One region of the Candidatus Pelagibacter sp. PS_43 genome, then DNA from elsewhere that is predicted to be linked to it. Evidence: riboswitches for the same ligand, from Rfam matches in the RefSeq annotation. Region 1 holds a riboswitch; the other holds the start of a gene.
What was found. A riboswitch is a leader RNA that binds a small molecule or an ion and turns the genes downstream of it on or off. The one in region 1 is predicted to bind S-adenosylmethionine.
Positions count from the first base shown of each region.

Region 1 (16,543 bases):
AATTCAAGTATCCTCTGATGATTTAGAAGAATTAACTGCAAAGGCAGACCCAGAAGTTGATGTTGATGCTGAGTTAGAAGCGGGAGACGAGGAGACAGCAGTTTCTTTAGATCAACTAGCTGAAAGTGAAACTACAGAAGATAGCTCAGAAGAAACTGAACCTAACAGTTAATTACTAAATTCCTTTAAGATTTTTTCTCTGTGTTCATCAAGATCAGGAATATCACCACGTGTTTTTTCATCTTTATAGTTAGACATTTTAATTGGATTGCCCGCTAATTTAAAATCTCCAATTACTTTGTGATGTGCTTTAACAATCATGTTTCTTGCTTCAACTTGAGGGTTTTCAACAGCTTCTTTTATATTAAATATTGGACCACATGGAATTTTTTCTTTTTCCATTTTACTAACCCAATCACTTGTATTTTTCGCACCAAGTTTGTCTTCAAGTATTTTTTTAAGATCTTCCATATTTTGAGATCTTAAAGAGTTAGTATTAAATTTTGGATCGTGAGCAATTTCAGAAATATCTAAAACATTACATAGTTTTTCAAATAATTTTTCATTGCCTGCTGCTATAATGATATGGCTATCTTTAGTTTTAAATGCTTCAAAAGGTGCAATAGATGGGTGACGAGATCCCATAGGTTTTGGTATTTCATTTTTTGCAAGATACCTTGCAATAGCATTTTCTAAAATTGCAATTTGACAATCTAACATTGAAACATCAATAAAAGTTCCCTTACCAGTTTTTTCTCTATCATAAAGTGCAGCATTAATTCCAACAGTTGTAAATAAGCCTGCGGTAATGTCACCAATAGATGTACCAACTCTTGTTGGTTCAGAGTTTGGTTGACCTGTTACACTCATTAAGCCACCCATCCCTTGAACAACCATATCATAAGCAGGTAATTCTTTTAACGGACCTGTTTGTCCAAAGCCTGATGCTGATGCATAAATTAGTCTTGGATATTTTTTACAAACATCTTTCCAGCCATAGCCCCATTTTTCTAACGTGCCTGGTTTAAAATTTTCAACTAAAATATCTGCTTTAGCTAAAATTTTATCAAATATTTTTTTATCATCTTCATTTTTTAAATTAAGAGCGATACTTTCTTTCCCTCTATTTAGTGACATAAAATATGCTGAATAATCTTCAATAAATGGTCCAAATTTTCTAGAGTCGTCCCCAACTTCTGGTGCCTCAATCTTTATTACGCGTGCACCCAGATCTGAAAGCATCATCGTGCAATAAGGACCAACTAGTACTCTAGTTAGGTCAAGAACAAGTAAGTTTTTTAAAGGACCATCCATATTTTGTACTGTAATTATGTAGTCTTGACTCTTATCAATATCTCTAATTAAATACATCACTTAATTAATAATAGAGGAGAGAGTAATGTTAAAAAAAGTATCTTTATATTTTACGGCATTAGTTTTGGTTTTATCAACTGTTGGTTCTGCTTATGCGGTAACGTTAAAAGCAAGTCATCAATGGCCTGGTACACCTAGAGCTGATGGATCTTTTGACCCACGTCATGAGATGGTTCAAATTATTGCTGATGAGGTTAAAAAAGCTAATGTCGATATTGATATTAGAATTTATCCAGCAAAATCTTTATATAAACCTAAAGAGCAATGGAAACCTATGACTACAGGTCAACTAGATATTTCAGCTTTTCCATTAGGATATGCATCAAAGTTTCACCCAGAGTTTAGTGCAACATTAATGCCTGGAACAGTAAAAAACCATGATCACGCATTAAGATTTAATAAATCTCCAATGATGACTGAGATTAAAAAAATTATTAATGATGCAGGTGTAGTTGTTTTATCTGATGCCTGGTTAGGTGGTGGTTTTGCATCAAAAACTAAATGTATTAGAAACCCATCTGATGTTAAAGGACAAGTAATGAGAGCAGCTGGAAAAGCGTTTAACCAAATGTTAGAAGGTGCAGGGGCTGGTATTCAAAGTATGCCATCTTCAGAAATTTATACTGGTCTACAAACAGGTGTATTAACTGGTGCAAACACTAGTTCAGGAAGTTTTGTTAGTTACAAAATTTATGAACAAGTTAAATGCGCAACACCTCCAGGAAAATTTGGCCTTTGGTTTATGTATGAGCCGATCCTTATGTCTAAGAAATCTTTTGATGCTTTAAGTTCGAAGCAACAAAAAGCTCTTATGAAAGCTGGAAAAGTAGCTGAGAAATATATGACAGCACAAGTGTCAAATTTAGATAAAAAATTTGAAGACGCTTATAGAGATGCTGGTGTTGAATTAGTATATATGTCTGAAGCAGATCATGCTGCATGGGTAGAAATAGCTAAGAAAACTTCTCACAAAGCATTTGCTGAGCAAGTACCAGGTGGTGCTAAGCTTATGGAAATGGCTTTAGCAGTTAAATAAAATAATATATAAAGAACCCCTATTTATGAAAATAAATGGGGGTTTTTTTTATGAAAAATAAATATCTTAATTTTTGTCATTATGCTTCTCAAGCCTGTGGTGCTTTCGCAGTAGGAGCTTTAATTTTATCTATTTTAGTCATTGTTGAACTTGTTTTTGAAAGATATTTTTTTCAACGTGCTATTACTTGGCAAACTGAATTAGTTACCATGTTACTTGTTGCATCTACCTTTATTGGTAGTGCTTATGTTTTAAGCGAAAAAGCGCACGTAAGCATGGAATGGATTTACGATTTTTTATCAAACAGAAATATTATTAAATTGAAGATTTTTACTTCATTTATAAGTTTGGGTTTTTTTTTAATACTGTTTTACTTTGGTTTTTTGATGGTAGAGGAAGCTTTTGTTAAAAATTATACTACAGGAACAGTTTGGGATCCTCCTTTGTGGATACCTTATTCTTCAATGTTAATAGGCTCAATACTAATGATACTTCAATATATTGCTGAGATAATTAAACTGTTTGATGAAGGAGATTTAAGATAATGGATCCTTTAATGATTGCACTAATAGTTGCTATCTTTACTTTAATAGTTTTGTTCTCAGGAATTCCAATTGCTTTTGGTTTAAGTTTTGTCTCAATTGCTTTATTAATCGCTTTTGAAGGATTTCAAATGCTAGATGTTTTTGCAGAAACATTTTATGCAGGCTTAAATTCATTTGTTTTACTATCAATCCCAATGTTTATTCTTATGGGAATGGCTGTAGCCAACTCTCCTGCAGGAAAAGATCTTTATACTGGTCTTGATAGATGGTTATGGAGAGTTCCTGGTGGCTTAGTAATCTCTAATATTGGAGCGTGTTCAATTTTTGCAGCATTAAGTGGGTCAAGTCCTGCAACGTGTGCTGCTATTGGAACTATGGGAATTCCTGAAATGAGAAAAAGAGGATATTCAGACCAAATAGCTACCGGTACAATTGCAGCTGGAGGAACGCTTGGGGTTTTAATTCCACCAAGTATAGTTTTAATTGTTTATGGAATGGCAACAGGTACTTCTATTGGAAGATTATTTTTAGCAGGTATTGTTCCTGGTTTTATGTTGGCCAGTCTTTTTGCTGTTTGGGCACTAATACACAGTTACTTTATTGATAAAAATGCAGCTAAATTATTAAGAAACAGAAAACCACCAACGTTGAGAGAAAAATTTGAAGTTCTTCCTAGAATTTTTCCGTTCTTAGCTATTATTGTTGGAGTTTTATACGTTCTCTATGGAGGTGTAGCCACACCATCTGAAGCATCTGGTGTTGGAGCATTCTTAGTTTTTGTAATGATTGCGGTTGTTTACAAAATTTATCAGCCTAAAAAAATATGGAATATTGTTAAAGTTTCAATGAAAGAGAGTGTTATGATAATGTTTATTATTGCAGCCTCTTATCTTTTTGCATTCACATTATCTCAACTTTACGTAACCCAATCGCTTGCTCAAAGTATGATTGAGTTAAGTAGTAATAAATGGATGATTTTTTTAATGGTTAATGTGTTTTTACTTGTTGCTGGTTTCTTTTTACCACCAGTTGCTGTTATTGTGATGACTTCAGCTATATTGTTACCTGTGATAACTACACTTGGTTTTGACCCTTATTGGTTTGCGATTGTATTCACTATAAATATGGAAATAGGTTTAATCACGCCACCCGTTGGATTAAATCTATATATAATTAAAGGAATAACGCCTGATGTAAGTTTATCTACAATCTTAAGGGGATCATTTCCATTTATGATGATGATGGTTTTATCTATATTGATATTGTGTATTTTTCCTGAAATTGTAAGTTGGTTACCTGATAAATTAATGGGTAAACCTCTTGGATATTAAAAAAGACATTAATAGAAAAATTTCTGTAGCACCGATGATGGATTGTACCGATCGTCATGATCGATACTTTTTAAGATTGATGAGTAAGAATGTTATGCTTTACTCAGAAATGGTTGCAACAAAATCTGCAATCCATGGAGATCGTAAAAAAATTTTATCTTACAGTCCCGAAGAAAAACCTCTAGCATTACAAGTGGGTGGATCCGATAAAACAGAGTTAGCTGAAGTTGCAAAAATTGCAGAAGACATGGGCTATGATGAAATTAATATTAACTTAGGTTGCCCCAGTAAAAAAGTTCAAAAAAATATGTTTGGTGCTTGCTTGATGAGAGAACCTGACCTTGTTGCGGAATGCATTGATTCAATGGTTAATGCTTGTAAAATTCCAGTTACTGCAAAAACTAGAATTGGCTTTGATGACACGGAGGAATTTGATTATTTAAATAATTTTATACTAAAGATGAAAGGGGTTGGTTGTAATACTTTTATACTACATGCTCGAAAAGCTATCTTAACTGGTATGTCACCTAAACAAAATTTAAATATTCCAAAACTAAACTATGGAATGGTTTATAAAGTTAAAGAAGAAAATCCTGATTTAGAAATTATTATTAATGGAGGTATTTCAAAGATTGATGAAATTAAAAACCATTTAACTTTATGTGATGGAGTGATGATTGGTAGGTCCATCTATCAAAATCCTTATTCTTTAGTTGAGATTGAAAACGAAATTTTTGGAACAAAAGAACAGCCAACAAGAGAGGAAATAGCTGCAAAACTACTAGAATACCTTGAGAAAGAAGTTAAGCTTGGCACAAAAGTAAATCATATTATGAGACACACAGTTGGATTATATCACGGTCAAATAGGTTCAAAAGAATGGAAGAGATATTTAAGTGATAATATGATGGCAAGAGACTCTGATTTTCAAAAATCAAAACATATAATGACCATTGTGCAAAATAACGAAAAAGCTAATCAAGCTAACTCATAATGGAAAACCTAAACTATGGTGAGATAATTAACCTACTGTCGGTCCTTGCAATATCTGCAGCTGTTGCAGGATTTATGGCTGGATTACTAGGTGTTGGTGGTGGAATTATAATGGTTCCAGCTTTGTATTATGCTTTTACAGTATTAGATTTTGAATTAGTTACCAGGATGCATCTAGCTGTTGGAACTTCTTTAGCGATTATTATTCCAACTTCAATAATTTCAACCAAAACTCATATGGAATATGATGCAGTAGATTTTAAGATGGTAAAATCTTTTGGTATATTTATTTTAATAGGCGTTATTGCTGGAACTTTTTTAGCAGTTAATTTAAAGACACCAACTTTAGTATTATTCTTTTCAATATTTGCTTTTATGGTGGGTTTATTTTTTATTTTTCTTAGAGAAAAACTTGTTGAAAATCCCAAAACAATTTCTGACATTGTCAAAAATATCTCAGGGATTGTGATTGGTTTTATTTCAGTTCCTCTAGGCATTGGTGGAGGATCTTTAATGGTACCATTTATGAGAACTTTTGGTTATGACATAAGAAAATCCATTGGTACAGCTGCAGCAGTTGGCTTTTTGATTTCACTTAGCGGAACGATCACAATGATTATGGGTGGAAAGATAATTGATAATATCAACACACCTTTTAGTGTAGGTTATATAAATTTATTAGGGTTTGCAGTATTTGTTCCAGTTACAATGATTATGGCTAGGTTGGGAGCAAAAGCTGTTTATAAAATAGATAAAAAATTATTAAGTAAAATTTTTGGTACTTTTTTACTTATAGTGTCCATAAGATCTTTCGTTGAATATCTAAATATTATATAATTAATTATGTTTAATTTTAAAGAGATAATCTCATCTATTGCTGATGCAGGTCAAAAACTTTTTAGTATAAAAAAGATTAAAAAAAATGACTTAGAATCTATTTTTTCTTTATGTGATGATTTAATTTCACACAAAGGTGCAGCATTTGGAATAACTGTAGCTAGAGATATTACTGAACTATATCAATCACTATCTCCAGAAAATAAATTATTATTTTTTAAAAAAATTAATGAGAAATATAAGCCTAGCTTTACAAAAGTTAACGAAGCAATTGAAAAATATACCAAATCTCAAAACGAAAATACTTTGTCAAATTTATTTAAAGTTTCTGAAGGTAAGAGAAGAGAACTTTTTAGAAGAATGAATATGGCGCCAAATGGAACAGCGATTATAGTTGCATTAAGAGAAGATTTAATAAGAATATTAAAAGACAACAAAGAACTTTCAGAATTAGATAATGATCTTAGACATTTATTTAGAGCTTGGTTTAATCCAGGATTTCTTAAACTTTCTAAAATCACATGGGATACAAAGGCTGCAGTTTTAGAAAAAATAATTAAATATGAAAGAGTTCATCATATAAAAGATATGAATGAACTTAAAAGAAGATTAGGAGAAGATAGAAGGTTTTTTTCTTACTTTCATCCAGCTCTTGAAGATGAACCTATTATTTTTGTTCAAGTAGCCCTTACAAAAGGTCTTGGTAGATCTATTCAAGAATTAATGAAGCCGACTGATAATGAAGGAAAATCTTATGATACTGCTACTTTCTATTCAATTAGTAACTGTCAAGAAGGCCTATCTAGAGTAACTTTGGGTAATTTTTTAATAAAGAGAGTAGTTTATGAAATACAAGAAGAGCTTCCTCATATTAAAAACTTTGGCACCTTATCACCTATACCAGGGTTTGCTGATTGGTTTAGTTATTTAGAAGAAACTAAGATTAAAAATATTTTAGGCGATCTAAAAGATCAAGATGTTATCTTTTTAAAATCTCAAGACTTAAAACTAGGTGATGGTAGAATTGTAAAAAATAAAGAAGCAATAACGAAATTAGTTGCACATTATATTGTTAATGAAAAAAACCAAAAAGGGTTACCTGTTAATGATGTGAGTAGATTTCATTTAGGTAATGGAGCTATTGTAGAAGATATTGTAATTAATGCTAATATTTCAGAAACTGGCTTTAAAAGATCTTATGGTGTGATGGTCAATTATCTTTATGAATTAAAAAATATTGAAAAAAATCATGAAGATTACATGAATAGCAATAAAGTAATTGTCTCTGATAAAATAAAGAAATATTTATAAATATAATCTTTGAATTTTAATTAAGACCCCATTTAACTTTATTCCAAATTCTTTCATGAAAATAATAAAAAAAAAGAGGAATTATAGAGCCCAGTCCCAATATTCCAGCTCCTTTAAAACTACCAGTAAAAATATATCCAAATATTACCCAGTAGATAAAAATAAAAAGTCTCCATGAAAATGTTTTAGCAACGGATCGTATTTTTTTGTCAGCCATAATTAATTTAGCCTATAATAATTTTTGCTTATAGAACACATTTATATTAATGTTTAACAATGGCAAATAAAGTAAGTAAAAGTTTTCTAAAAGATTCTCATTTAATAACTGAATTAAAACTGTGTAGTATTCGTTTAATTGATAACGCTAAATTTCCTTGGATCATTTTAATTCCTAAGCGAAAAAATATTACTGATATTTCTGAACTTAACTCAAAAGACCAAATGCTATTAATGAAGGAAATTGTTCATTGCAGCAAGTTAATGAAAAAAATATTTAAAACAAAAAAACTTAATGTTGAAAAAATTGGTAATATTGTTCCTCAGTTACACATTCATATAATTGCAAGATCTACTAAAGATAGTACTTGGCCGTTATCGGTTTGGGTGGTTAAAGGAAAACCTTATACAAAAAATTTATTAGCTAAAACTATTTCTAAAATTAAAAAGTATTTTTAATAGAGGGTGAGGACAGAGGTAGTTTTAGTCTCCCGCCACTACCTCTTAACTATTATGTATCTGATTCGTCTCTAATTTGTTAACACGTTTTAATTGAAACTAGACTTTATCAACTGCTTGCTTTACTAATTGGTAAATAAGATGAGCAAAGAGATAAAAGCAGATGATGTTATTTTCAATTTCTTTAAACAAATTTGTGATGAGAAAGATGATGTTAAATGTGTAGAGCTTGGCAATAGTTGGATTAACGCAATGAAGACCAATCTTACTAACATGGAAAAAAATCTGGATGAAGTGGATAAAGCTAAACATCAAGAAAATATAGATAGCAACATGAGCCACCTTAATAACCTTAAGGATAAATCTGCTGTGGAATGGCGTGAATACGCAACTCAGTGTATGATTGAGATCTTAGATCATAAAACTAAATCGTGAATTTCTTTAAGAAACTATTCTCAAGTAGCAATCTAGAATTACAAATCAATGATGGAGGCAGAGCGGCTGCCGGATATAAAGGAAAAGCAGGAGACTGTGTAGTTAGATCTATTGCAATTGTAACAGGTCTTCCTTATCAAAAAATTTATGATGATCTTTATAAAGCTAATGAAGAATTTAGAACTACATCTAGAACAAGACTTGCTAGAAGTTTAAAACAAAAAAATGATAGCCCAAGATCAGGCACTCATAGAGTTGTGGTTAAGAAATATCTTGAAAAACTTGGGTGGCAGTGGACGCCAACGATGTTTGTTGGTCAAGGCTGTAAAGTTCATTTAAAAAAAGATGAACTTCCAAGTGGGACTTTAATTGTATCTTGTTCAAAACACATAACGGTTGTTAAAGATGGTGTTTTACATGATACTTATGATTGCTCTAGACGGGGCACACGTTGTGTTTATGGATATTGGACTAAGCCTAATTAGTCTTAGATAAAAGTAGTTAATAAATTTTATTAATATATAAGTTTTAAAAATGAGTTTTAAAGATAACGTCAACTTACATGTAGATAAATCAGCTAAATTACTAAACTTTAGTGATGATTTACTTGAGCATTTAAAATCTATTCATTCATTAATTAAAGTAAATGTGGGTGTTGTCTTAGATGGAAAAATTAATAATTTTACTGGATGGAGAGCGGTTCATTCAGAGCATATTCTTCCAACTAAAGGTGGACTAAGATATTCTGAAACTGTTGATCAAGATGATACAGAAGCTTTAGCATCTTTAATGACTTACAAATGTGCAATAGTTAATATTCCTTTTGGTGGTGCAAAAGGGGGTTTGAAAATTAATCCTAAGAACTACACAATGCCTCAACTTAGAGAAATTACTAAAGCATTTGCAAGCAAACTAATTAATAAAGGTTTTATTTCTCCAGCATTAAATGTTCCAGCCCCAGATGTTGGAACGTCTGAAAGAGAAATGGAATGGATTTTAGAGACCTACAAAACACTTAAACCTGATGATATAAATTATAGAGGCTGTGTAACAGGCAAACCAATACACAGAGGAGGTATTGCTGGCAGAACTGAGGCTACCGGTAGAGGTATTGAAGAAGTAGTTAGAGAAATATTTAGACATGAAGATGTTGTTAAAGAAGCAGGATTGAAAAATGAATTAAAGGATAATGAAATTATAGTTCAAGGCTTTGGTAATGTTGGAAGTAATTTAGCCAAACATTTATACAATAGAGATAATGCAAAGATTATAGCCATAGGTGAATTTGATGGTTATTTATATAATAAAAAAGGCATTGATATAAATACACTAATTGAATTTTATAAGACAAATAAAACTATCAATAATCCTAAACTTGGAGAATTTAAAAATAATCCAAGCGAACTTTTAGAATTAGATTGTGATATTTTAATTCCAGCTGCATTAGAAAATGTAATCACCATTGATAATGTAGATAAAATTAAAACGAAATTAATAATTGAGGCTGCAAATGGACCCATTTCATTTGAGGCGGATCAAAAATTATTTGAAAAAGGCGTTATGATTATTCCTGATATCTATGTCAATGCGGGTGGTGTTGTGGTTTCTTATTTTGAGTGGGTAAAAGATATTTCTCATATACGTTTTGGTAGAGTTGAAAAAAGATTTCAAGAACAAAAAATATTAGACATTATTGATTTGATAGATAAAAAAACTAATACTAAAACTGACTTTGATACCATTAAAAGAATTGTTCATGGTGCTGATGAAGAGGACTTAGCTTTTTCAGGACTAGAAGACAGTATGAGAAATGCATTTATTGAAATTTATAATGCTAAAAAACAAATAAAAAAATCCTTTAGAGATAGTGCTTATTACGTGTCTCTAAAAAAGATAAGAAACTTCTATACCGTAGAAGGCTTCCCTAAACGATAAATAGCGGTTTAATTTTACCTATAATTAAATTAATAGAAGACTCCTGATCTATGATTTGTTAGCATTTATTATGATAAAATTAATAAGAGCAGGCTTTATGAGCAAGCTTTTTACCATTTTAGTCTTAAGCTTATTGTTAACTAACGGTGCAAAAGCAGGTTGTGATGATGCTCCAACTGATGGAGTGGATTATTCTAATTGTCAATTCTCAGAAGGCCAAGATTTAAGTAGAGCTTATATACCAAATTCTAATCTTTCTTTTATCAGCTTTATTAAAGTTACCTTTGATAAAGGGGTAATGATGAATGCAATATTATCTAATGGTAATTTTGTAGAATCTTCTTTTATTAGAACTAATTTATATGAAGCAAATCTTGAAGGGGGTATTTTGAAAAAGCTAACTTTTCAAGTGCGAACTTAACAAGAGCAAACTTCAAAGGAGCTTCATTGATTGAGACAAACTTCACTAACAGCAATCTTTTTGAAGCAGATTTAACGGGGGCTAATATCTTAAATGCTACCTTTGAAGGTGCCAATCTTAACAATGCAACTTGGATTGATGGAACTAAATGTTCTTTAGGTTCTATTGGTAACTGCAATAAATAAAAAAATTTTAAAAATTATTTTACAGTTTTAATTTTCTGATTAATCACAAGTACTGCTCCAATTATTAAAATGGGTAGACCTATAATTAAATCTTGTTGCCATTCAAGGTTTTCAAATACAGTTGAAATTAATAAAGCAAGTACAGGCATCACAACACCCACATAACCCGCTCGTCCAGCTCCAACTTTTTCTAACAATCTTAAGTAAAATATAAAAGCAAATATTGAACCAACTATTGATAGATAAGCAAGGGAAGCGATATAACTAAAAGTATATTCAAATAATAATTCAGTACCTTTTATCTGGGTGATTAATAGTGTGACCAGTGATCCATAAAGCATTGAATACGCAAGTGTTGGTATTAATTGAAAGTTATTATTTAAGTTTCTTTGATGAACCATGTTACCTGTTGATGCACTTAGTGTACCAAGTAAGGCTAAAAATAATCCAACATGGGTTCCATTCGCAAAGCTGAAATTGAAAATCTCATCATTAAAGATGATTATAATCCCAATCATTCCAATAGTTGCACCCAGTAAAGTTTTTAAAGATGGTTTCTTTTTAAAATAAAACCCTTCTCCTAAAATATTCATAATGACGACCGTTGAAAAGACAATCGCTGGAAATGCGCTTATTAAATAAGTGTTTGATAAATAAAAGAAAACGTAATTTAGAGAATAAAGACAAACCCCAAATAGCAAAAACCAAAGATGTTGATTAAAAGAGAACTTAAGATTTTTCTTCTTATAAATTAGATAAATAAAGATAACTATTCCAGCTATCAAAAACCTATAGAACACGGATACTAAAGGATCAACGTAGCCTAATTGAAACTTGATGACATACCAAGTAGGAGACCAGCAAAAAAGTGTGACAATAAATAATAAAAAATTGTTCATTAATAAACACTTATAATCAATCAATCTTAAAAAAATATAAGATTAATCTAACAATTTTAATATATAAGTTTAGTTGTTATGAAAAAGATACTTTTAATTTTAACTCTGTTTATATCATTAAGTAGTATTTCTTATTCAGATAATCATTTTCCAATTACCAGAGATTCTGAGTTAATGATTGCTAGAGGTAAAATTGTATACCAAAATAATTGTGCTAGTTGTCACCAAGTTAATTTATCGGGAGCTGAAAATTGGAAGGGTTTAGATGAAGATGGTCATCGTAAAGCACCACCACTAAATGGAACGGGTCATACTTGGCACCATGATGATGAGACATTACATAAAATTATTAAATATGGCTTAGTTGGAATAATTAGTGACTATGAAGGTAAAATGGGTGCTTTTGGAGACAAGTTAAATGACAAAGATATAGATTCAGTTTTAGCCTACATTAAAAGTTTTTGGCCAGATGATTATTACCAACATCAAATAAATTTAAGTAAATAAATTATATGACAACAGATACATTTCATTGGTCTTGTAAACACACCTGGAAAAGAAGTGCCAAAAATACTGCCTGGTGTTTGTTAGGTTGTGCTATTGGTGATTTTGGTACCATTTTATATTTTCAAATAACAGGTATTCCTTGGCCTGTCTTAGCTATTATGACTTTAGCAATTATTAATGGTTTAATTACAAGTATTATTTTGGAAACTATAATTTTGATAAGACAAAATTTTAAATTTAATGATGCTTTAAAAACAGCATTGGGAATGAGTTTTATTTCAATGGTTAGTATGGAAATCTCTATGAATGCTACAGATTATTTTTTAACAGGAGGAGCAATGTTAACGTGGTGGGTAGTACCTATTATGTTAACCGTTGGTTTTTTAACACCTTGGCCGTATAATTACTGGAGACTAAAAAAATTTAATCAAGCGTGTCATTAAATATTGAAATGGTTACAACTTTTGAAATTATATTAGCAGTTATTATCGTTACCTTATCGATTGTCATGCCTATTTATTACACTTATCAAAAAAAGAAAAATCCAAAGGTAGACGATAAACTCTCAGAAAGTACTGAAATTAAAAACTATATTGATAAAATTAATGAGATAACACGCACTAAACGTAAATGAAAAAACGTTTATCTGGTTGCAGTGAGTGTGGAGATGATACAGCCATCTTAACACAAGTAAGCTCTGGACCAGAGGTTATCTTACTTTGTACAGATTGCTATAATCTCAAACATTCAAATGAAACACAAAATCATATTAGCCATGAAGAAGAAAAAAACTAAAAAATTACAGACTAAAAAAACAGAACCAAATTCCTACGGTCTTGGGAAATTTAACTATATGATCTTTAAGTTTTTGTGCTTAAGGTTTAAGCTTAAATAATTAATACTTGAAACTATTTTGCTTAAATTATTAAGCCCTAAGCAATAAATTAAATGCTTAGAGCTAATAATTAAATGTTAATTGTCTTAAAACTTAAAACCAATTATTTGGAATTATGATGTAGTGAATTGCAAGCACAATTCCAACTGACACACTTAATCCGAATATCATTTTAAGAAAGTCTTTACCAATTAGTGGAAACACATATTTGAACTTATAGTCTTTATTCATTGATGCGATTGCTAATTCTCTTCCACATAATAGACCAACAAATACCCAGGTTGTGGACATTGGTAAATCATTAAGCTCTTTAAAGTAATAAAGAACAGCAGCATAAATAATATTAATAATAGTTGCTGATCTTGCATATCTTGTTCCAGTTTTTTCTAAGACAACCTTTTGAATAGTTCCACCATGAATGTAGAAGATATAAAAAAGTAGTGCTGTAAAGTAACCCAGAACAACTAATAAAAGAGCAACATCTAATTGTCTTGGAAGGTATACGGCAATGTTTGCTACATCATGAGATAACCAAACCCACCATAACCAGCCTGAAGTTACCCATACAGAGTTACGCCAAAAGGAAATCCATTTGTCACTAACTTCATCTAATTTTTCATTAATAAATTTAGAGATAACAATCCAACAAATATAAGCAGCAGCTGCAGCTAAACCATAGCCGACAACACTTTTCATAAGCATCTTCTCAAGTACTACCGTTGAGGCAAAAGCTGATAAAACTAAGAAGGTTGTTGAAACAGGTATACCTACTCTTGTTAATATAAGAAGTATTCCTGGTGCCACTGCGTGGTACCATTGTATTTCTTGGAAAGGTATTCTTGTTAATCTACCGTAAGAGATATCTCCATTATTACTGTACCAACCCCAAGTAATAGCAAGTATCATTACAAATGATGCTGCACTAGCAAGAGTGTACCATTTAAACCATTTTTGTTTTGACGCGATAAAAGTTCCCAATGTTTGAATTGAGTCATTTGCAATAACACTGTACCCCGCTAAAGCAAAGCCTACTATCGTATATATTAAGGTCATTTCCATTTTTCTATTTTCCTATTTTATGTTTTTTTTATTGTTTTTCATTTCGAACGATTCTTAGTCTTAAGGTCGATTTAATAGGTTGGTAAAAATATATCTATAGTTAAGTTTATTAGTTTACTTTGGGGAGAGTTGATTCATCAATTTTTATATTATTCGAAGTTGAAGTCTAGCTAGAGAATTTAATAATAAGTTTTAAGAGGAGTTGATTCATCGTTATGTATATTAATTAATGATTTTGTCTAGCTGAATAATAACTTAAATTTCATTTAATAGAGGCTTATAATTAACATAACTATAACGCTTAATGAGTTATATGAATTTACTGATAAAAGTATTTAAAAGATGCTCTATTACAAAAATTCTTAACTAATCTTACTATTTCATTAAGTAACAATCGTCCTAGATATAGACACCCGATTTAGGACTTGTTAAGGTCTGATTATGAAAGGTTATAGATTTATTACAAGTGACGACACTTCAGAATTTTGCCATCGTGTAACGGAGGCCATATCCAATGGATGGAAATTGTATGGTGAACCCAAAATGACTTTTGATAAAAAAAGAGGGGTCATGCGTTGTGCTCAAGCAGTTATAAAAAATTCACCTCAGAAAAAGTATTCCAAAAAGATGAAGCTATCATCGATATAAATGGCAGATCAGATAATACCCTTTGTTTATATGCTAGGGATACTCTTATTAGTACTCCCAGCTTTTCTACAATCTAATTCTAAATTAAAGCAGTTTTTAACTAATCTTAGTATTTGGATTGTCATTATTCTCATAATTTTAACTATTATTTATTTTTTCAATTGACAGTTTGAGAGAAAGTTGATTATATGTGATTGCGCTGAGTTAAGTTAAATTGCAGAGCGCGTTATAAATCCTGCTAAAGCGACGCTTCAACCACCGCTTTAGACAGGTGGTTTTTTTTTATCTTTCATAAAATTAAGCCGGGCAGTTGAACCATATTGTGCGCCCTGCATTTGCTTAAGCACTAAAAAGGAGAAAAGAGGCCTATGAATATAACCTCTGATTATTTTGTGACCTTTTTTCTCCAAAACAAGAGGAAAAAAAATGAGCACAAATAAATTAAAAGAAAGATTAGATAAAGGACCTGTTATATGCGCAGAAGGTTTTTTATTTGAGATAGAAAGACGTGGCTATATGTCATCAGGGGAATTTGTTCCAATGGTGTCATTAGATCATCCTGAAGTTTTAGAAAATTTACATAGAGAATTTCAACACGCAGGATCTGATGTAGTTGAGGCCTTTACTTATAATGGACACAGAGAAAAAATGCGTGTTATTGGTAAGGAAGAACTTCTCGAACCACTAAATCGTTCAGCATTAAAAATTGCTAAAAAAGTAGCACTAGATACTCCTAAAGGATCAAAACCAAATTTGATGGCAGGTAATATTTCAAATTCAAATATCTGGAAACATAATGATCCACAATCTCAAAAAGAAGTTGAAGGAATGTTTACAGAGATGATTGGTTGGGCCGTTGAAGAAGGTGCTGATATGTTAATTGGTGAAACTTTTTATTATGCTGAAGAAGCTTTTAAAGCTTTAGAGATAATGAAAAAAACAGGTTTACCAACTGTATTAACCATATCCCCAATGGGTGAAAATAAAATGAGAGATGGAAAATCAGTTGTTGATACCTGTAAAGAGCTAGAGCAATTAGGGGCTGATGTTGTTGGTTTAAATTGTTTTAGAGGACCTGCTACTATGTTTCCTTTTTTAAAAGAAATTAGAAAAGCAGTTAAATGTCATGTTGGAGCTTTACCTATTCCTTATAGAACCAGTGAAGATTACCCAACATTTTTTAATCTACCAGATAGAAGTAATTGTCAGTGTCCATCACCTCATGGAAGAACGTTTCCAACAGCATTGGACCCACATTTTTGTAATAGATATGAAATAGGTAAATTTGCAAAAGATGCTTATGAGCTAGGTATTAATTACCTTGGAGTATGTTGTGGAGCAAACCCAATGTTGATTAGGGAAGTTGCTGAATCTATTGGTTTAACTGTTCCAGCAAGTAAATATCGAGAGAACATGGAAAATCATTTTATGTATGGAAAAAATAAAAGAATTCCAAA
Region 1 covers NZ_CM182066.1:386,418-402,960, forward strand. Annotated here, with positions in the region: gene rpoZ (DNA-directed RNA polymerase subunit omega) at 1-172, shown strand, start outside; gene AC5SLL_RS02065 (CaiB/BaiF CoA transferase family protein) at 169-1,314, opposite strand; gene dctP (TRAP transporter substrate-binding protein DctP) at 1,400-2,410, shown strand; gene AC5SLL_RS02075 (TRAP transporter small permease subunit) at 2,461-2,955, shown strand; gene AC5SLL_RS02080 (TRAP transporter large permease) at 2,955-4,286, shown strand; gene dusA (tRNA dihydrouridine(20/20a) synthase DusA) at 4,276-5,280, shown strand; gene AC5SLL_RS02090 (sulfite exporter TauE/SafE family protein) at 5,280-6,116, shown strand; gene AC5SLL_RS02095 (malonyl-CoA decarboxylase domain-containing protein) at 6,123-7,427, shown strand; gene AC5SLL_RS02100 (DUF2061 domain-containing protein) at 7,444-7,644, opposite strand; gene AC5SLL_RS02105 (HIT domain-containing protein) at 7,704-8,102, shown strand; gene AC5SLL_RS02110 (hypothetical protein) at 8,244-8,537, shown strand; gene AC5SLL_RS02115 (hypothetical protein) at 8,534-9,022, shown strand; gene AC5SLL_RS02120 (Glu/Leu/Phe/Val family dehydrogenase) at 9,072-10,472, shown strand; gene AC5SLL_RS02125 (pentapeptide repeat-containing protein) at 10,570-10,893, shown strand; gene AC5SLL_RS02130 (pentapeptide repeat-containing protein) at 10,920-11,078, shown strand; gene AC5SLL_RS02135 (DMT family transporter) at 11,093-11,977, opposite strand; gene AC5SLL_RS02140 (c-type cytochrome) at 12,056-12,484, shown strand; gene AC5SLL_RS02145 (DUF4396 domain-containing protein) at 12,490-12,927, shown strand; gene AC5SLL_RS02150 (hypothetical protein) at 13,115-13,279, shown strand; gene AC5SLL_RS02155 (hypothetical protein) at 13,473-14,438, opposite strand; gene AC5SLL_RS02160 (DUF1737 domain-containing protein) at 14,880-15,086, shown strand; SAM riboswitch class V at 15,382-15,446, shown strand; gene AC5SLL_RS02165 (homocysteine S-methyltransferase family protein) at 15,513-16,543, shown strand, end outside.

Region 2 (16,543 bases), 140 kb from region 1:
GCTTGTTTTGTGAGTAATAATAACAACAGTAGCTTTATTATTTTTTTTATCTGGTGTTTGAATCATTCTTTTTACAGAAATTTTGTATTTAGCTAACCTGTTAGTAATCCTGGACAGAACACCAGGTTTATCTTTAACTTCAAATCTCAAATATAAAGAATTAGTATAATTATTGACATTATAACATTTTATGGACTTACGCTTGTTGTTAGGCATACCAAAGGGTTTTTTAATATCCCCTTTCAAAATAGAAAGTAAATCAGATAGTAATGATGAAGAAGTAGGTCCAGGCCCAGCACCCTCTCCTTGTAATATACTTTCACCAACAGGTTTACCCTCAAGTATGACAGCATTCATCACACCAGAAACATTACCAATATAAGAATTTTTACTTACAAGACATGGGTGGACAGTTTCAAATAAACAACCATTAATAATTTCAGAGATACCAAGTAACTTAATACGTAAATTTAATTGGCTAGCTATTTCAATATCTTTTAATTCAATTTTTTCAATTCCTTCCATTAAACATTTATATTTTGAAATCTTAGTATTAAATGCAAGAGCAGACAAAATTCTTACTTTAGCAAAAGCATCAAAACCATTAAGATCTAATTTAGGGTTACCTGGTTCAGCGTATCCTAATTTTTGAGCCTTTTTTAAAACATTGGCAAAACTATCTTTAGAATTTCTCATTTCTGATAGAATATAATTAGAAGTTCCATTCAAAATTCCATAAACTTTAGTAATTTTGTTAGTTGCTAGACCCTCTTTAATAGTTCTTAATATTGGAATACCACCAGCAACAGATGCTTCAAATTCAAGATTTACATTATTATCTTCAGCTAATTTAGCAAGATAATCTCCATGTTTTGATATTAGAGCTTTATTTGGTGTAATAACGTGAATTTTATTTCTTAAAGCAGTTTCAACTACTCTTTTAGAAATGCCATCTGACATTCCTATTGCTTCAAATAAAATATCTACTTTATTTAATTTAAAAATATCTAAAGGATTTTTAAAAAAGATATTTTTATTAACTTTAAATTTTCTTTTCTTTTTTAGGTTTTTTGCAGAAACAGCTACAACATTAATTCTTTTGCCTGTAATTAATTCAATTTCTTTTTTTTTTATATTTAATTCATTTAGTAAATAGTTACCTACTTGACCCAATCCAACTACAGCAATATTTAAATTCATTTTCATTTACTTGTTTATATCAGGATAGTCTGAGTTTTTTGAATATTCTTTAAGAAATAAATCAAATTCATCAAATGACATTTGTTTAAAATCTCCATTTTTTTCTAACATTTTAGTATATTTTTCTTTTTCAATAGTTTTTTTAATAGAAACTTTATCTAAAGAACAAGACAAAAAAAATAAAAATGAAAACATTAAGAAATATTTCATATTAAGCCCTCTGTCTTTTTAAATCCAAATCTAATATTCATATTTTGTATAGCTTGTCCTGCGCCACCTTTAATTAGATTGTCTATTGATGACAAGATAATCACTTTATCTTTATACTTAGTTTTACAAATTGATATATGGCAGTTATTTGTATTAATTATATCATTTGTACTTATTAAAGAGTTAGTTTTTAGAATTTTTACAAATCCATTATTGGGATAATGATTAATCAAAACTTTTTCTAATTTTTTAATTGTAGATCCTTTATTTAGCTCTACATAAATGGTGCTTAATATTCCTCTAAACATTGGTGTTAAATGTGGAGTAAAAGTAAAATTTACTTTCTTTTTTGTAAAAAAATTAAACTCTTGTTGTATTTCAGAATTGTGACGATGAAAACCAACACCGTAGGCACTTAAAGATTCATAAAGGTTTTTATTTTTATATTTGTCATGTACTCCTCTTCCAGCTCCAGAATATCCCGATTTAGAGTCTATAATTATATTATTAACTTTAATTAAATTTTTTTTAATCAATGGAATTAACGGTAACAATATTGATGTTGGATAACAACCCGGGCAACCAATAATATTAAAATTTTTAACTTTTTCACCTGTAATTTCAGGTAATGAATATATAGATTTTTTAATATTTGAAATTGATCTGTGTTTTTGTTTATACCATTTTAGATATAAGGATGCATTATTAAGTCTAAAATCTGCTGCCAAATCAATCAACACATTATGTTTTAATAAACTATTTGATATAGATTGAGCTTCACCATTTGGTAATGCGGTAAATACCAAATCAACTTCTTTTAAAAATGATTTATTAAATTTAGTAATCTTGGGTAAATTTTTTGATTTTAATGATTTTTCATAACTAGTAATTTTCTTACCAACAGATGAGCTACCACACAAATATTTTATATTAATATTTTTGTGCTTAACTAATAATCTTATTAATTGAACACCGATATAACCAGTTGAACCAGCAACTAAAACATTAAGCTTAGGCATTGTTTATTATAACTATTTTGAAATAAAAAAAAATTATCTTTTCGAGAATTGGAAGCTTCTTCTAGCTTTTTTACGACCAGGTTTTTTTCTTTCAACAGATCTTGAGTCTCTGGTGTTAAGTTTCTCTGTTTTTAGTGTACTTCTTAGTTCTGAGTCAAATAATATTAAGGCTTTTGCAATACCGTGAACCATTGCTCCTGCCTGTCCAGTGTGACCGCCTCCAGCAACACTACATCTAACATCATATGCTGTTGCTTGATTAATAATTTCAAAAGGTCTAGTAATTTGCATTTTATGACTACCACTAGTGAAGTATTCATCCATTGTTCGACCATTAACATAAATTTTACCGGTCCCTTTTTTTAACCAAATTTTAGCAATTGATTTTTTTCTTCTGCCAGTAGCATATTTGCTATCTTTAAAATCTAACTTGATCTTAGGTTTTTTTGATATTGTTTGTGCTGTTTGTTCCATATTAATTTCTAATTAAATTTTTGCTATTTAATTTTCCTAAATCTAAAAGTTTAGGATTTTGAGCTGCATGAGGATGCTCTTCACCAGCATAAATTTTAACTTTAGTTAGTTGCTTTCTACCAAGAACACCTCCTGGTAACATTCTTTTAACCGCTAATTTTAAAGTCTCTCCTGGTTTATTCTTTTCTAATAGTTTTTCAGGAGTTATTTCTTTAATTCCACCTGGGTGGCCCGTATGTCTATAGTATTTTTTGTCTTTAAATTTTTTTCCAGTAAATTTTGCATGTTCTATATTTTTAACAACTACAAAGTCACCATCATCCATGTGAGGTGTGTAAGTAGTTTTGTTTTTTCCCCTAACAATCATTGCTATTATAGATGCTAGTCTTCCAACAACTGCTCCTTTAGCATCAATTTCAAACCAATTACTTGTTAATTCGCTACTTTTTAAAAATTTAGTCATAGAGCGTGGATTAATACTATTAATAATTATAAAGTCAATTTTATATTTCTCTTGCAATATAGCCATTTAATGGTAATTTTTATTTGCCGATTTGTTCCTATTGCAGGCTAATAATTGCTAAAATGGATTTTTTACCCACATTTTCGGTAGGCGCATTTGAACTGTATTGTACGCCTTGCATAAAGCAAAAGTACTAAAAAAGGAGTATTAAGATGAGTACAAAAAGACAAAACCCAGAAACTATCGCATTACATGGTGGTGATTATAGAAGTGACCCAACTACAAAAGCTGTAGCTGTCCCAATTTATAGAACAACTTCATATCTATTTGATAGCACTGAGCATGCAGCCAATTTATTTGGTCTAAAAGAGTTTGGAAATATCTACACAAGAATTATGAATCCAACCAATGATGTTCTTGAAAAAAGACTAGCTGCCTTAGATGGTGGATTAGCAAGTTTAACTGTTTCTTCGGGTCAAACAGCTTCAACATTTGCTATTTTGAATGTTGCTCAAGCTGGGGATAATATTGTTAGTTCTACAGATCTTTATGGTGGAACTGTTTCATTGTTTACTCATACATTGAGCAAGCTTGGTATTGAAGTTAGATATGCTGATCCAGCAGATCCTAAAAACTTTGAAAAAGCAATAGATGATAAAACTAGAGCTTTTTATGGAGAAACATTGCCCAATCCATATTTAAGAGTATTTCCTATTAAAGAAGTTTCTGATATTGGAAAAAAATATAATATTCCATTAATAGTTGATAACACCGCCGCCCCTATCATCTGTAAGCCTATAGAGCATGGAGCTGCAATAGTGGTTTACTCACTTACAAAATATATAGGTGGACATGGTACAGTTGTAGGTGGAGCACTAATTGATGGTGGAAATTTTGATTGGACAGCCAATCCAAAAAGACAACCCTTGTTTAATGAACCTGATGCAAGTTATGGTGGCGTAGTATGGGGTAAGGCAGTTCCTGAATTAACTGGCGCCAATGTATCCTTTGCTGTTAGAGCAAGAGTTACTCTTTTGAGAGATCTTGGAGCTGCATTAGCTCCTGATAATGCTTTTGGAATAATTCAAGGACTTGAAACAGTAGCCTTGAGGATGAAACAACATTGCTCTAATGCGGAAAAAACAGTGGATCATTTATCTAATCATAAAAAAGTTTCTAGAGTGATTTACCCAACTAAGTATGAGGGAGATATTGGAAAAAGAGCAAAAAAATATCTTGATGGAGGAAATGGTGCTTTAATAGGAATAGAACTAAAAGGTGGCATTGAGTCTGGTAAGAAATTTATAGAAGCTTTAAAAATGTTTTATCATGTAGCAAATATAGGAGATGCTAGAAGCTTAGCTATACATCCGGCAACGACAACTCATAGCCAACTCACGGAGCAAGAATTAAGTGCTGCAGGAGTTACACCTGGATATATAAGACTGTGTATAGGATTAGAACATATTGACGATATAATAGATGATCTTGATCAAGCACTTAGTGCTTCATAACAATTCTTTATCATTTTAAAAAACCTCTTGAGTTTTTATAAATGAGTAAAATATAGGTTGTTAATACAAAAATAGAACCTAACTGGTGTAGTGATGCATACTTTATCTCTACACCAGACATTAATGTAACGATTCCTAATAATATTTGAATAAGTAAAGCTATATCAAAAAGAATTATATTCTTTATGGCAACTCCTTCTTTAATAAATAAATAGTTAATAATCATAACAAGGATCACAAGCAGATAGGCAGTTGATCTATGTAAAAATTGAATAATAGAAGTATTATAAAATGACTCAGAGGTAAAAAGATCTAATAATAAAACATCATTTGGAAAAAAAGTACCATTCATATCTGGCCAAGTATTATAAATTAAACCTCCATTTAAACCTGAAAGAAAAGCGCCCAATATAATTTGAATAACAATCAATAAAAAAATAAATAACAATAAGGATTGTGGAATTTTATAATCTATTTTTTGAATATCAAAAAAATCTAAAATATACCAAAAAATTAAACATAAGATAAAAAGTGCAAGTGATAAGTGAATTGCTAATCTAAAATGACTAACATCATTATTTTGTGTTAATCCACTTGTAACCATAAACCAACCTAAAAATCCCTGCAAACATATAAGAAAAAATATCAAAAAATATTTATTAGAATAAAAATTAGAATCTCTATATTTAATCCAAAAAAAAATTAAAGGTATTAGGGTAAACAAGCCAACAATACGTGCTAATAATCTATGAGCATACTCCCAATAAAAAATTACTTTAAATTCGTTTAAAGACATTCCATAGTTAATATTTTTATACTCTGGAATTTTTTTATATTCTTCAAAATACATATTCCAATCATTTGAATTAAGTGGTGGCAATATACCTGAAAAAAGCTCCCATGCCGTAATGGATAAGCCTGAGTCAGTTAATCTGGTTAAGCCACCTACCGCAACCATAAGAACAATTAGCAAAAATAGTCCTATTAACCATATCTTTAAATATTTTATATAGTTGTCGCTATTTACAAACATAAATTATACTTATAATAATTATTTTAATAACCAATTGATTAAATGTCGCCTACTAATAAAAAAAAACTTACCCAATTAAGAATAAAACTTGATAAATTAGATAATGATCTGCTTAAACTTATTAAAAAAAGATCGCTTTTAGTAAATGAAGTTTTAAAAGTAAAAATTTATAAAAAAGAAATAATCGATAAAACAAGAATAAGCTATATACTTAAAAAAATTAAAAAAAAATCAATCAAGACAAAAATTGATCCAAAAATTACGAACAGAATTTGGAAGAATATGATTTGGTCTTTTATTGATTACGAGAAGAGAAACTTTAAGAAGAAATAAACTATTTACTGTGTGGTGGTAGTTTTTTCTCCACAAACATTTCATGTTTTCTAGTTGATGGATTGTATTTTTTAGCAGACAATTTAACTTTAGCTTTTTCACCGCCCGCTGGCTTTTTTACATAATAGAAAAAAGGACTATCAGGTTTAGCTTCAGGGACCAATCTTACTTTAACGTGTGTTTTTTTTGCCATACTATTTAAGCTTTTTAATTTGTTTTACTAAGTTAGAAATATTTTTTAATTTATTTCTTATATTATAATTAGCACTTATAGAATTATTTGATAATTCGTCAAGGTTTAAAGATTTGTCAGAATTGAGAACTTTTTTAACTCCATTGATTGTCATTCCTTGTTCTTTAAGTAAAAATTTAACTTTTTTAAGAACTTCTATAGTCTGATTATTATAGTATCTTCTATTACCATTGAGAATTTTTGGTTTGATCTGTTTAAATTCTTTTTCCCAAAACCTTATGGTATGAGTATTTAAAGTACCCTTTTTGGCATTTACTAAATCTAGAATTTTAGCAACCTCACCTATTGATTTGTAAGCATCTAAATTTTTATTGATCATTTATAGAATTTACTAAATCTTTAAACTCTTTAGAAGCTTTAAATAAAACAACATTTCTATCAGATATAGCCGCTTCTTCTTTAGTTTTAGGATTTCTTCCAACTCTACTTTTTTTTTGTCTTATAGAAAACGTACCAAATTTTGAAAGTTTAAGTTTTTTTTCAATCTTTAAATTTTCCAGGATTGTAGTAAAAAAATCATCAATTAAATTTTCAGAAAGATTTTTAGAAAAACCAATCTGCATATAAATTGAGTTAATTAGATCTTTTTTTGTAAGGTTAGTTCTCGTCATTAATTAATATTATTAGTTATTTTTTCAATCAAATTTCCAGTTACCGTTTTAGAGCAAACACTTAAAGAATTTGAAAAACCTATATAATCTGTTCCACCATGACTTTTAATTACAGGGGAGTCTAATCCAATAAAAATTGCCCCATTATATAATCTTGGATCCAGTCTTTTTTTAAATTTTTTTAAATTTGAAATATTAAGTAGCGATGACATTTTTCCAATCAAATTTCCAGTCATTGCTTTTTTTAATTCACTTGTGATAAAATTAGCAGTACCTTCAGCAGTCTTTAATGCAACATTGCCAGTAAAACCATCTGCTACTATAACGTTAACATCACCGTTCATTAATTGATTCCCTTCAATATAACCTTTAAACTCAAAATCGTTATTAGTTCTTTTATTCAACTGTTGATAAGTTTCTTTTATAATTTCATTTCCTTTAAGTTCTTCAGAGCCAATATTTAATAGTGCAACTTTTGCTTCATCGTTCGGATATAATGAATTAAATAAAGAGGAACCCATTATCGAAAAATCAATTAAATTTTTCGGACTACATTCAATATTTGCACCTAAGTCTAAAACAACACTCATATTCTTTTTATTTGGCCATAAGGCTGAAAGAGCTGGTTTATCTATATTGTCTATCATTTTAAGATTTAACTTTGAAATAACTAATAATGCACCAGTATTCCCTGCTGAAATTACTACATCAGATTTTTTTTCTTTAACACTCTGAATCGCTAACCACATACTAGTTTTTTTTCCTCTTTTTGCACCTTCCAATGGACTATCTGTTCCTTTAACAACATCTTCTGTATGAACTATTTCAAAGTTTTCACTAGGCAATTCATCAGTAATAAACTTTTCAATTTGACCTTTATCACCAAAAATTTGATAAAAGGTATTTTTATTGTTTTTAAAATGATGATTAATACCTTCAATAATTTTTTTTGGTGAACCATCGCCACCCATTGCATCAACAGCAATTTTGATTGTTTTGCTCATTCTATTTATTTAGTTGAAAAAATAATTTACTCTTTAGGGTCCAAAACTTGTCTACCACGATACATACCAGTTTTAAGATCTAGATGATGAGGGAGTCTGTACTCACCAGATTTCTTATCCTCAACTATATTTTTAGATGAAAATTTCATATTCTGAGCTCTTCTCATCCCAGTTCTTGACGGTGATTGTTTACGTTTTGGTACAGCCATAATAAAATTAATGTTTAACTACACCTTTTATATGAGAATTTAAAGTGTTATTTATCAAAAATTCAATATATTTATCAAAATATTTTACCAAATAATCGCTATTTTGAGCATTATCTAAAAATATTGTTAATTGCTCTTTTTTTGATTCATTGTTTAAATGATCCCAATTATGAATTTTATCAATCATTCCATAAAATAAATTGAGATAATCTTTCATTTTTTTATTTATCGATTGGTCTCCATAACCAATCTCTCGGACACTTAACTCCAATTGCCTGAAGACATAATCATAAATTTCTTGGAGTATTTCTTTATTGTTATCTTTTTTGTAAATTTTTAAAAAAAAAGCAAAATGTAATAGAAAAAAGATCATTCTGTCTGAAAATGTGTCTTGATTTTTAAAGTCTTTATACAATTCTTTATTTCTAGTTAATTTAACTAAATTATTGTAAATATTAATATAGTTTTTATTCATGAAAAAAATTTTTAATCTAATTGTTCTTTTTTTATTTATTTCAAGTTGTACATTAAATAAAGTTATAAAGCATCATGGTGTGCATTTTTTAGAAAAAAAAAGTGAAAAACTTGTGATTGGCAAAACTAATAAAAATGATATCTTTGAACTTTTGGGTCCTCCATCTACAAAAGGTTCTTTTGATGAGGAATTATGGATTTATATGGAAATTCAAACAAGCTCAACAAAATTATCAAGATTAGGGAAAAAAAAATTACTAAAAAATAACATTTTACTTTTAGATATCGATAACAAAGGTATTCTAACAAAAAGCATTTTTTTTGATAAAGATAAAATGAATGAAATAAAATTCACAGAAAACACAACCCAAATGAGTTATTCTAAAAATAGTTTTATCTATGAATTCTTGTATTCTTTAAGAGAAAAAATCAACGATCCACTCGGGAAAAAAAAAATAAAATAATCTAGCCCGCAATCACCGCTAACAATAATAAAGCAACAATATTTGTAATCTTTATCATTGGGTTTACAGCAGGCCCAGCAGTATCTTTGTATGGGTCACCAACAGTATCACCTGTAACAGCTGCTTTATGAGCTTCTGAACCTTTTCCACCATAATTTCCATCTTCAATATATTTCTTAGCGTTATCCCAAGCACCACCACCAGCTGTCATTGAAACTGCAACAAATAATCCAGTGATTATGACACCTAATAACATTGCACCGACAGCAGCTAAAGCAGCAACTTGCCCACCAATTTGAAATATAACAAAGTATAAAACAATCGGAGATAGAACTGGTAATAATGAAGGTAAAATCATTTCTCTAATTGCAGCTAATGTTAATAAATCAACAAGTTTAGCGTAATCAGGTTTTTGTTTACGCTTCATAATACCTGGGTATTTTTTAAATTGCCTTCTAACTTCTATAACAACAGCCCCTCCTGCTCTTCCTACGGCTTGCATTCCCATTGATCCAAATAAATATGGAAGCATTCCACCTATTAATAATCCAACTACAACGTATGGATTAGATAAATCAAATGTTACAACTATTCCTTCTAGCTTTGATCCTGCTACACCAGAAAAGTGTTTAATATCTTCAACATAAGCGGCAAATAAAACTAGTGCACCTAACCCTGCTGATCCAATAGCATAACCTTTGGTAACAGCTTTTGTAGTATTACCAACTGCATCCAACGCATCTGTAGTTTTTCTTACACTTTTTGGTAAATTTGACATTTCTGCAATACCACCCGCATTATCTGTAACTGGACCATACGCATCAAGTGCGACGACCATTCCAGCCAAAGCTAGCATAGTTGTTACGGAAATAGCAATTCCATAAAGACCAGCAATAGAGTTGGTAGCAAGAATACCCGCAACAATTATTAAAGCAGGAATTGCAGTTGCCTCCATAGAAACAGCTAATCCTTGAATAACGTTTGTGCCATGTCCTGTTGTTGATGATTTTGCGATACTTCTTACAGGTCTATAATCTGTTCCAGTATAATATTCAGTAATCCAAATTAATAAACCGGTAATAACTAAGCCAATTACACCACAGTAATAAAGACTCATACCAGTAAAAGTTTTTCCATTTACAGAATACTCATTAGCAAAGCCAATAACATAATCAGTTACTGGATATAGAATTAATAATGATGAAACTGCAGAAACAACAAATCCCTTGTATAATGCATTCATTACATTTTTACTTTTTCCAAGTTTTACAAAAAATGTTCCTAGTATTGATGTTAAAATACAAGCGCCCCCAATCGTTAATGGGTAAATCATCATATTAATATCACCATAAAAAAATATAGAAGAAAGAACCATTGTTGCAACAATTGTTACAGCATAAGTTTCGAATAAATCTGCAGCCATTCCAGCACAATCACCAACATTGTCTCCAACGTTGTCTGCAATTACAGCTGGGTTTCTAGGGTCATCTTCAGGTATACCTGCCTCAACTTTTCCAACTAAATCAGCACCAACATCAGCACCTTTGGTAAAGATTCCGCCACCTAATCTTGCAAAAATTGAAATTAAAGAAGCACCAAAACCTAGAGCAACAAGAGCATTAACAATTTCCCTTTCATCAACTCCTGCTTTTAATAAAAAATAATAATAAACAGCTATTGCTAACAAGGCCAAACCAGCAACCAACATACCTGTTACAGCACCTGATTTAAATGCTACAGCTAAACCACTTGCTAAACCTTTTCTAGATGCTTCAGCAGTTCTAACGTTAGCCTGAACTGAAACTAACATTCCAACATAACCAGCTATACCAGATAAAGCTGCACCAATGAAATAACCTAAACCAACAAGAGGACTAAATACAATGCATATAATAACCAAAACAACAACTCCAACCACGGCAATTGTTTTGTATTGTCTTGCTAAATAAGCTTTTGCACCAATTTGAATAGCAGATGCAATTTCTTGCATTTTAGCATTTCCAGTGCTCGAGCTTAATATATTTTTTCCAGTAAAGTATCCATATACAATTGAAAGAAATCCAGCAGCTATAGTATAAAGTAATATTGTTTCGACGATTGAGTTCATTTTGCCTTTTGGTTGTTTGGTTGTTAAATTAAACGTTTAAAGTCCGGACAATACAAAAAAAACCATAAAAGGCAATATTTAACTTTTTAAAAATGATGAAAATAACCCTTATTTTTAAGGCTAATTATTCCTCTTTTTTTATCAATTAATGTGGGTTTATTATTTAAATTTTGAATTATTCCTATTTTTGAAATTTTAACTCTTAATTCATTTGAAACTTTTTTTATGATTCTTCTTTTATCTTTCGAGGCAGTAAATAGAACCTGATAATCATCACCTTTTGAAATACAATACTCTTTCAAGATATTTTTTTTTGATATGAGTTTATTCAAGGAATTAGAAACTGGTATATCATCTAAACTTACTTTATAAGATAGTTTTTGATTATTAATCAATTTTTCAAGATCTGCTAGTAAACCGTCCGAAATATCAATTGAAGTATTTGCAAATTTATTTAAATGTTTAGATAAATCGATTTGAATATTAGGTTTATAATATTGGTTAATAAAATAATCTTTTTGAATTTTGTTTATTTTAAATTTATTTTTTAAAACTAATAACCCTAAATAGCTATCACCTAAATTTCCTGTAACATAAATGTCATCATTAATTTTAGCTTTATTTCTTTCAATAATTTTTTTTGCAAAACCAATGGAGGTTATTGTAAAACTTAATTTGTTAGAAAAAACCGTATCACCACCACAAAGATAAATTTTATACTTTTTTTGTTCATCATTAAGTGATTTAGATATTTTTTTTAAGTTATTTTTTGAAAAAGATTTTTTATTACCTGAGCCTGAAACAAAATAGTATTTTGGACTTACGCCTTTACAAATTAAATCAGATATTGATGATCTTATGATCTTTTTTATTACCAAATCTGGTTTTTTAAAATCTATAAAATGGTTTCCTTGAATATATGTATCTATTGATACTACTAACTCATGTTTTTTATCAAAAAAAACATCATCATTAAGGTTTAAAGAACCAATTGTCTTTTTAGAAAGTTTTTGAAAATAATTTTTAATTAAATCAAATTCATGCATTAGAATTTCTTATTTTTTTGGCAATTTTATCTAATATTGCATTCAAATATTTAGTTTGGGAGTCTTCTAAAAAAAAATTTGAAGCATCTAAATATTCCTTGATTATGATTTTTTTAGAAATTTTAGGCTTATAAAGAAATTCATATATAGCTGCCTTAACAATGATCTGGAAAACTTTATCCATATTTGACAATTCAAGATCTTCACTTAAAAAATTTTTGACCTCTTCTTTAATAACATCATCTCTTTCAATTGTACCAAGCACCACATCTTTAATAGATTTTTTAAATCTGTGTTTTGAAAAAGTTATATCTTCATCATCATTAAAAAATTTAGTATAGAGTTTTTGAATAATAATAACCCTAGGATTTTGATTTGGGTTATATGGAGTTCTCATTCTTATTGGGAAAGGACAGATATTACAGCTAGAGCTGCTTCTCTTCCCTTTTTCTTTCTAGCTATAGCTTGACGCATATTGAGACAAGTAATAATTCCATTGCCAATGGGTTTTTTATTTTCTACGGATAGTTTCATTATTGCATCAGTTGAAGAATATGAAATAAAGTCAAAATGAGGAGTTTGTCCTTTAATCACACAACCAAGAGCTAAAAAAGCATCATACTTCTTAATATTCTTTGAAATGGTAACTGGTATTTCAAAGACACCTGGGACATAGATAGTTTTTATTAAACTAGATTTGGGCAATGCGTTTTTCGCACTACTTAATAAACCTTTTGATATATCTTTATAATAATCTGCAATAACTATTAAATATTTTTTTTTCATTAAATGATTTCCTGTTTAATAATCTTTATATCATAACCCTCTAAACCAATAACTTTTTTAAGAGATTTAGTTATTAATATCATATTTTTAATCTTTAAATCTTTAATTATTTGAGCACCAATACCATAATTCCTTATAAGTTTATCATTTCCCTTTTTATAAAAATCTTTGTTCTTATAATCCTTGAGTGTTTGTGTAACAGATTTTAAATTTGTATCTTTTATAAAAACTAAAACACAGTTATTGAATTTCTTAAAATAATTTAATGTTTTATGAAATGAATTTGGCAATTGTTGATTGATTAAATAATTTTGAACTACGTTAGATGAAATTACTCTAACTCTTGGTATTATTCCTTTTTTAATATTACCTTTAATTAGAGCAAAGTGTTCAGATCCATCTAAAAGATTTTCATAGATTCTAATTTTAAATTTTTGATTTTTGATTTCAATATCAGATTGTTTTTTAAGTTTAATTAGTTTTTCTTTTTTTAAACGATAAGCAATAAGGTCTTCAATTTTACCTATCTTTAAATTATGTTTTTTTGCAAAATCAAATAAATCTTGGCCTTTAGCCATTGTGCCATCTTCATTCATTATTTCACAAATAACTGCAGAGTTATTTTTTTTAGCAAGTTTTGATATATCAACAGAAGCTTCTGTATGACCAGCTCTTACTAGAACACCCCCATCTTTAGCAATAATTGGAAAAACATGTCCTGGTGAAACAATATCTTTTTTATTCGCATTTTTCTTTGAAGCAATTTTAATTGTCTTTGCTCTATCTTTTGCTGAGATTCCAGTTGTTATTCCTTTTTTTGCTTCAATAGAAATTGTAAAGGCAGTTTTATTCCTGGATTGATTTATAGGTGACATCAAAGATAAATTTAAACGTTTTGCCTGTACACTATCTAGCGCCAGACAAATTAATCCACGACCATATTTTGCCATAAAATTTATATTTTTAGCACTTGAGTCAGTGGTTGATATTATTAAGTCTCCTTCGTTTTCTCTTTTCTCATCATCAACTAAGATGAACATACCGCCCTGCTTTGCGATATTAATTATACTTTCAATGGATGCATAATTATTTTTTTTCATTAAAATAATTTCTAACGTATTTAGATAAGATATCTATCTCTATATTAACTAGGCTGTTCTTTTTTAATGAAGATAAATTCGTTAGTTTAAAGGTGTGGGGAATAACCCAAACTTGAAAACCTTTTTTGGTTACTTTGGAAATTGTTAAAGAAATTCCATTTATACATATAGAGGCTTTATCAATTAGATTTGCTCTTTCTTTTTTAACAATTTCAAAATCAAATAAATACGATTTATCAATTTTCTTAATATTCTGTATTTTGCCTACTGCATCAATATGGCCTTGGCAAATATGTCCTGATATTTTTTGACCAAATCTTAAAGGAAGTTCAAGATTAATTTTATCATTGATTTTTAAGAATCGAAATTTTGATCTTTGTATTGTTTCATCAGAAAGATAAAATTCCATTATTTTATTCTTAATATCAATTAATGTTAAGCAAACGCCGTCACAAGCAACTGATACACCCAGATCTTTAAGTGTTAGCTTTAAATCAGCTTTTACAAAAATATTAATACCTTTTGATCTTTTTTCAAATTTAGTGATTAAACCTTGATTAAAAATTATTCCATTAAACATAATATTATTTGTAAAGTGTAATTACATCTTTGCCTAATTTTTTTTTAATTTTCAATTTATTTTTATAATTTTTCTTTAATTCATTAAGAAAACGAAACTCTTTATGGTTAACTAACTTTGATAAAGTTTTAGCACATTTGTATAAATAAAATTCATTAAATAATTTTTTTTTAATAATGTGTTTAGAAAGATCATTTCCCCCTTCGACTAATAAATTTCTGCAGCCAAGGACATAGAGTTTCATTAAAATTGATTTAATATCAAAGTTATTTTTATTTAATTTACTTTTGATTAAATTTATGCCTCTTTTTTTTAACATCAATTTCATTTCAGCTTTGGAATTGTGATAAAAAATTATAGTATTGTTTTTATTAGCTGTTTTAAAAATGTATGAATTTTTTTTAATTTCTAAGTTTTTATCCAAAATTATTCTTTTAGGTGAAAATTTATTCAAACCTTCTAGTCTGCAATTAAGTTTTGGGTTATCTTTATTTAAAGTTTTGGACGAAATCATTAACGAATCATTTTTATATCTAAGATAATGTGTAAATTTATCAGTATGAATATCTGAAATTCTTTTTGTATCTTTGCTATATATCAAATTATTTCTAGAAATTGCAATTTTACCAGTAACATAAGGAAGGTTTTTTTTTCTATTAAAGAAATAAGGTGTATAAAATTTATTAATTTCTTTTTTGAGTAAATTTTTTTTTACTAAAACATTTTTTAACTTAAGAATTTTTAAGGTTTTACCTTTAACTTTTTTATCAATATCTTCAACTCCATATACAACTTCTTTAATTTTATTTTTAATTATAATATTTGTGCACGGAGGAGTTTTTCCATAATGACTACAAGGTTCAAGAGTCACATACATTTTTGAGCCTTCCAAATTTTCATGTGAATTTTTAATGGCATTAAATTCAGCGTGAGGTGTACCTTTAAAACCTGTTTGACCAATTGAAAGTATTTCATTATCTTTAACGATTACACAACCTACAGAAGGATTAATTCCAGTTAATCCATGACGAGCTTTTGCCAATTTCAAGGCCAGCTCCATAAAAATTTTATCTTTGATTGAAAATTTATCTTTTTTTGTAGACATCTAATTTGTCCACGAATTGCACAAAGTCTTTTTCTTCTCTAAAATTTCTATAAACAGAAGCAAATCTTACGTAAGCAACAGGGTCGAGCTCTTTTAAACCTTCCATAACCATAGTTCCAATAGTAGTAGTTGAAATTTCACTTTGACCAAGCTCCTCAAGTGATCGAGAAATTTTACTTATAAATTTTTCTGCTGTTTCAGTATCAATAGGTCTTTTTTTAAGAGCAATAAAAATAGATTTTGATAATTTATCTCTATCAAATGAAGATTTTCTTCCATTTTTTTTAACAACCATAATTTCTCTAAATTGCACTCTTTCAAAAGTTGTAAATCTTGCTCCACACACACAAAGCCTTCTTCTTCTTATGGCTGTGCCATCTTCAGTTGGTCTTGAGTCTACTACTGAGGTTTCACCTTTTTTACAAATTGAACAAATCATTATTTTAAATTTTTATATATTGGAAAGTTAGATGTAAGTTCTATTACTTCATTTCTAACTTCTTCTTCAATTTTGCTATTATCGTCAGGGTTTTCAGATAAACCTTTTACAACTTTAGT
Region 2 covers NZ_CM182066.1:522,614-539,156, reverse strand. Annotated here, with positions in the region: gene AC5SLL_RS02965 (homoserine dehydrogenase) at 1-1,206, opposite strand, end outside; gene AC5SLL_RS02960 (hypothetical protein) at 1,207-1,395, opposite strand; gene argC (N-acetyl-gamma-glutamyl-phosphate reductase) at 1,407-2,429, opposite strand; gene rpsI (30S ribosomal protein S9) at 2,463-2,903, opposite strand; gene rplM (50S ribosomal protein L13) at 2,905-3,366, opposite strand; SAM riboswitch class V at 3,506-3,574, shown strand; gene AC5SLL_RS02940 (O-acetylhomoserine aminocarboxypropyltransferase/cysteine synthase family protein) at 3,579-4,880, shown strand; gene AC5SLL_RS02935 (COX15/CtaA family protein) at 4,891-5,913, opposite strand; gene AC5SLL_RS02930 (chorismate mutase) at 5,956-6,246, shown strand; gene AC5SLL_RS02925 (50S ribosomal protein L33) at 6,248-6,439, opposite strand; gene AC5SLL_RS02920 (MerR family transcriptional regulator) at 6,441-6,818, opposite strand; gene AC5SLL_RS02915 (integration host factor subunit alpha) at 6,808-7,110, opposite strand; gene plsX (phosphate acyltransferase PlsX) at 7,110-8,114, opposite strand; gene rpmF (50S ribosomal protein L32) at 8,141-8,323, opposite strand; gene AC5SLL_RS02900 (ubiquinol-cytochrome C chaperone family protein) at 8,331-8,798, opposite strand; gene AC5SLL_RS02895 (hypothetical protein) at 8,797-9,261, shown strand; gene AC5SLL_RS02890 (sodium-translocating pyrophosphatase) at 9,263-11,368, opposite strand; gene thiL (thiamine-phosphate kinase) at 11,455-12,414, opposite strand; gene AC5SLL_RS02880 (transcription antitermination factor NusB) at 12,407-12,811, opposite strand; gene ribH (6,7-dimethyl-8-ribityllumazine synthase) at 12,814-13,200, opposite strand; gene ribB (3,4-dihydroxy-2-butanone-4-phosphate synthase) at 13,200-14,300, opposite strand; gene AC5SLL_RS02865 (riboflavin synthase) at 14,287-14,880, opposite strand; gene ribD (bifunctional diaminohydroxyphosphoribosylaminopyrimidine deaminase/5-amino-6-(5-phosphoribosylamino)uracil reductase RibD) at 14,885-15,985, opposite strand; gene nrdR (transcriptional regulator NrdR) at 15,966-16,424, opposite strand; gene glyA (serine hydroxymethyltransferase) at 16,424-16,543, opposite strand, start outside.
Region 2: it holds a riboswitch for S-adenosylmethionine, as region 1 does, so the genes downstream of both, AC5SLL_RS02940 (O-acetylhomoserine aminocarboxypropyltransferase/cysteine synthase family protein) here and AC5SLL_RS02165 (homocysteine S-methyltransferase family protein) in region 1, are expected to answer to the same signal.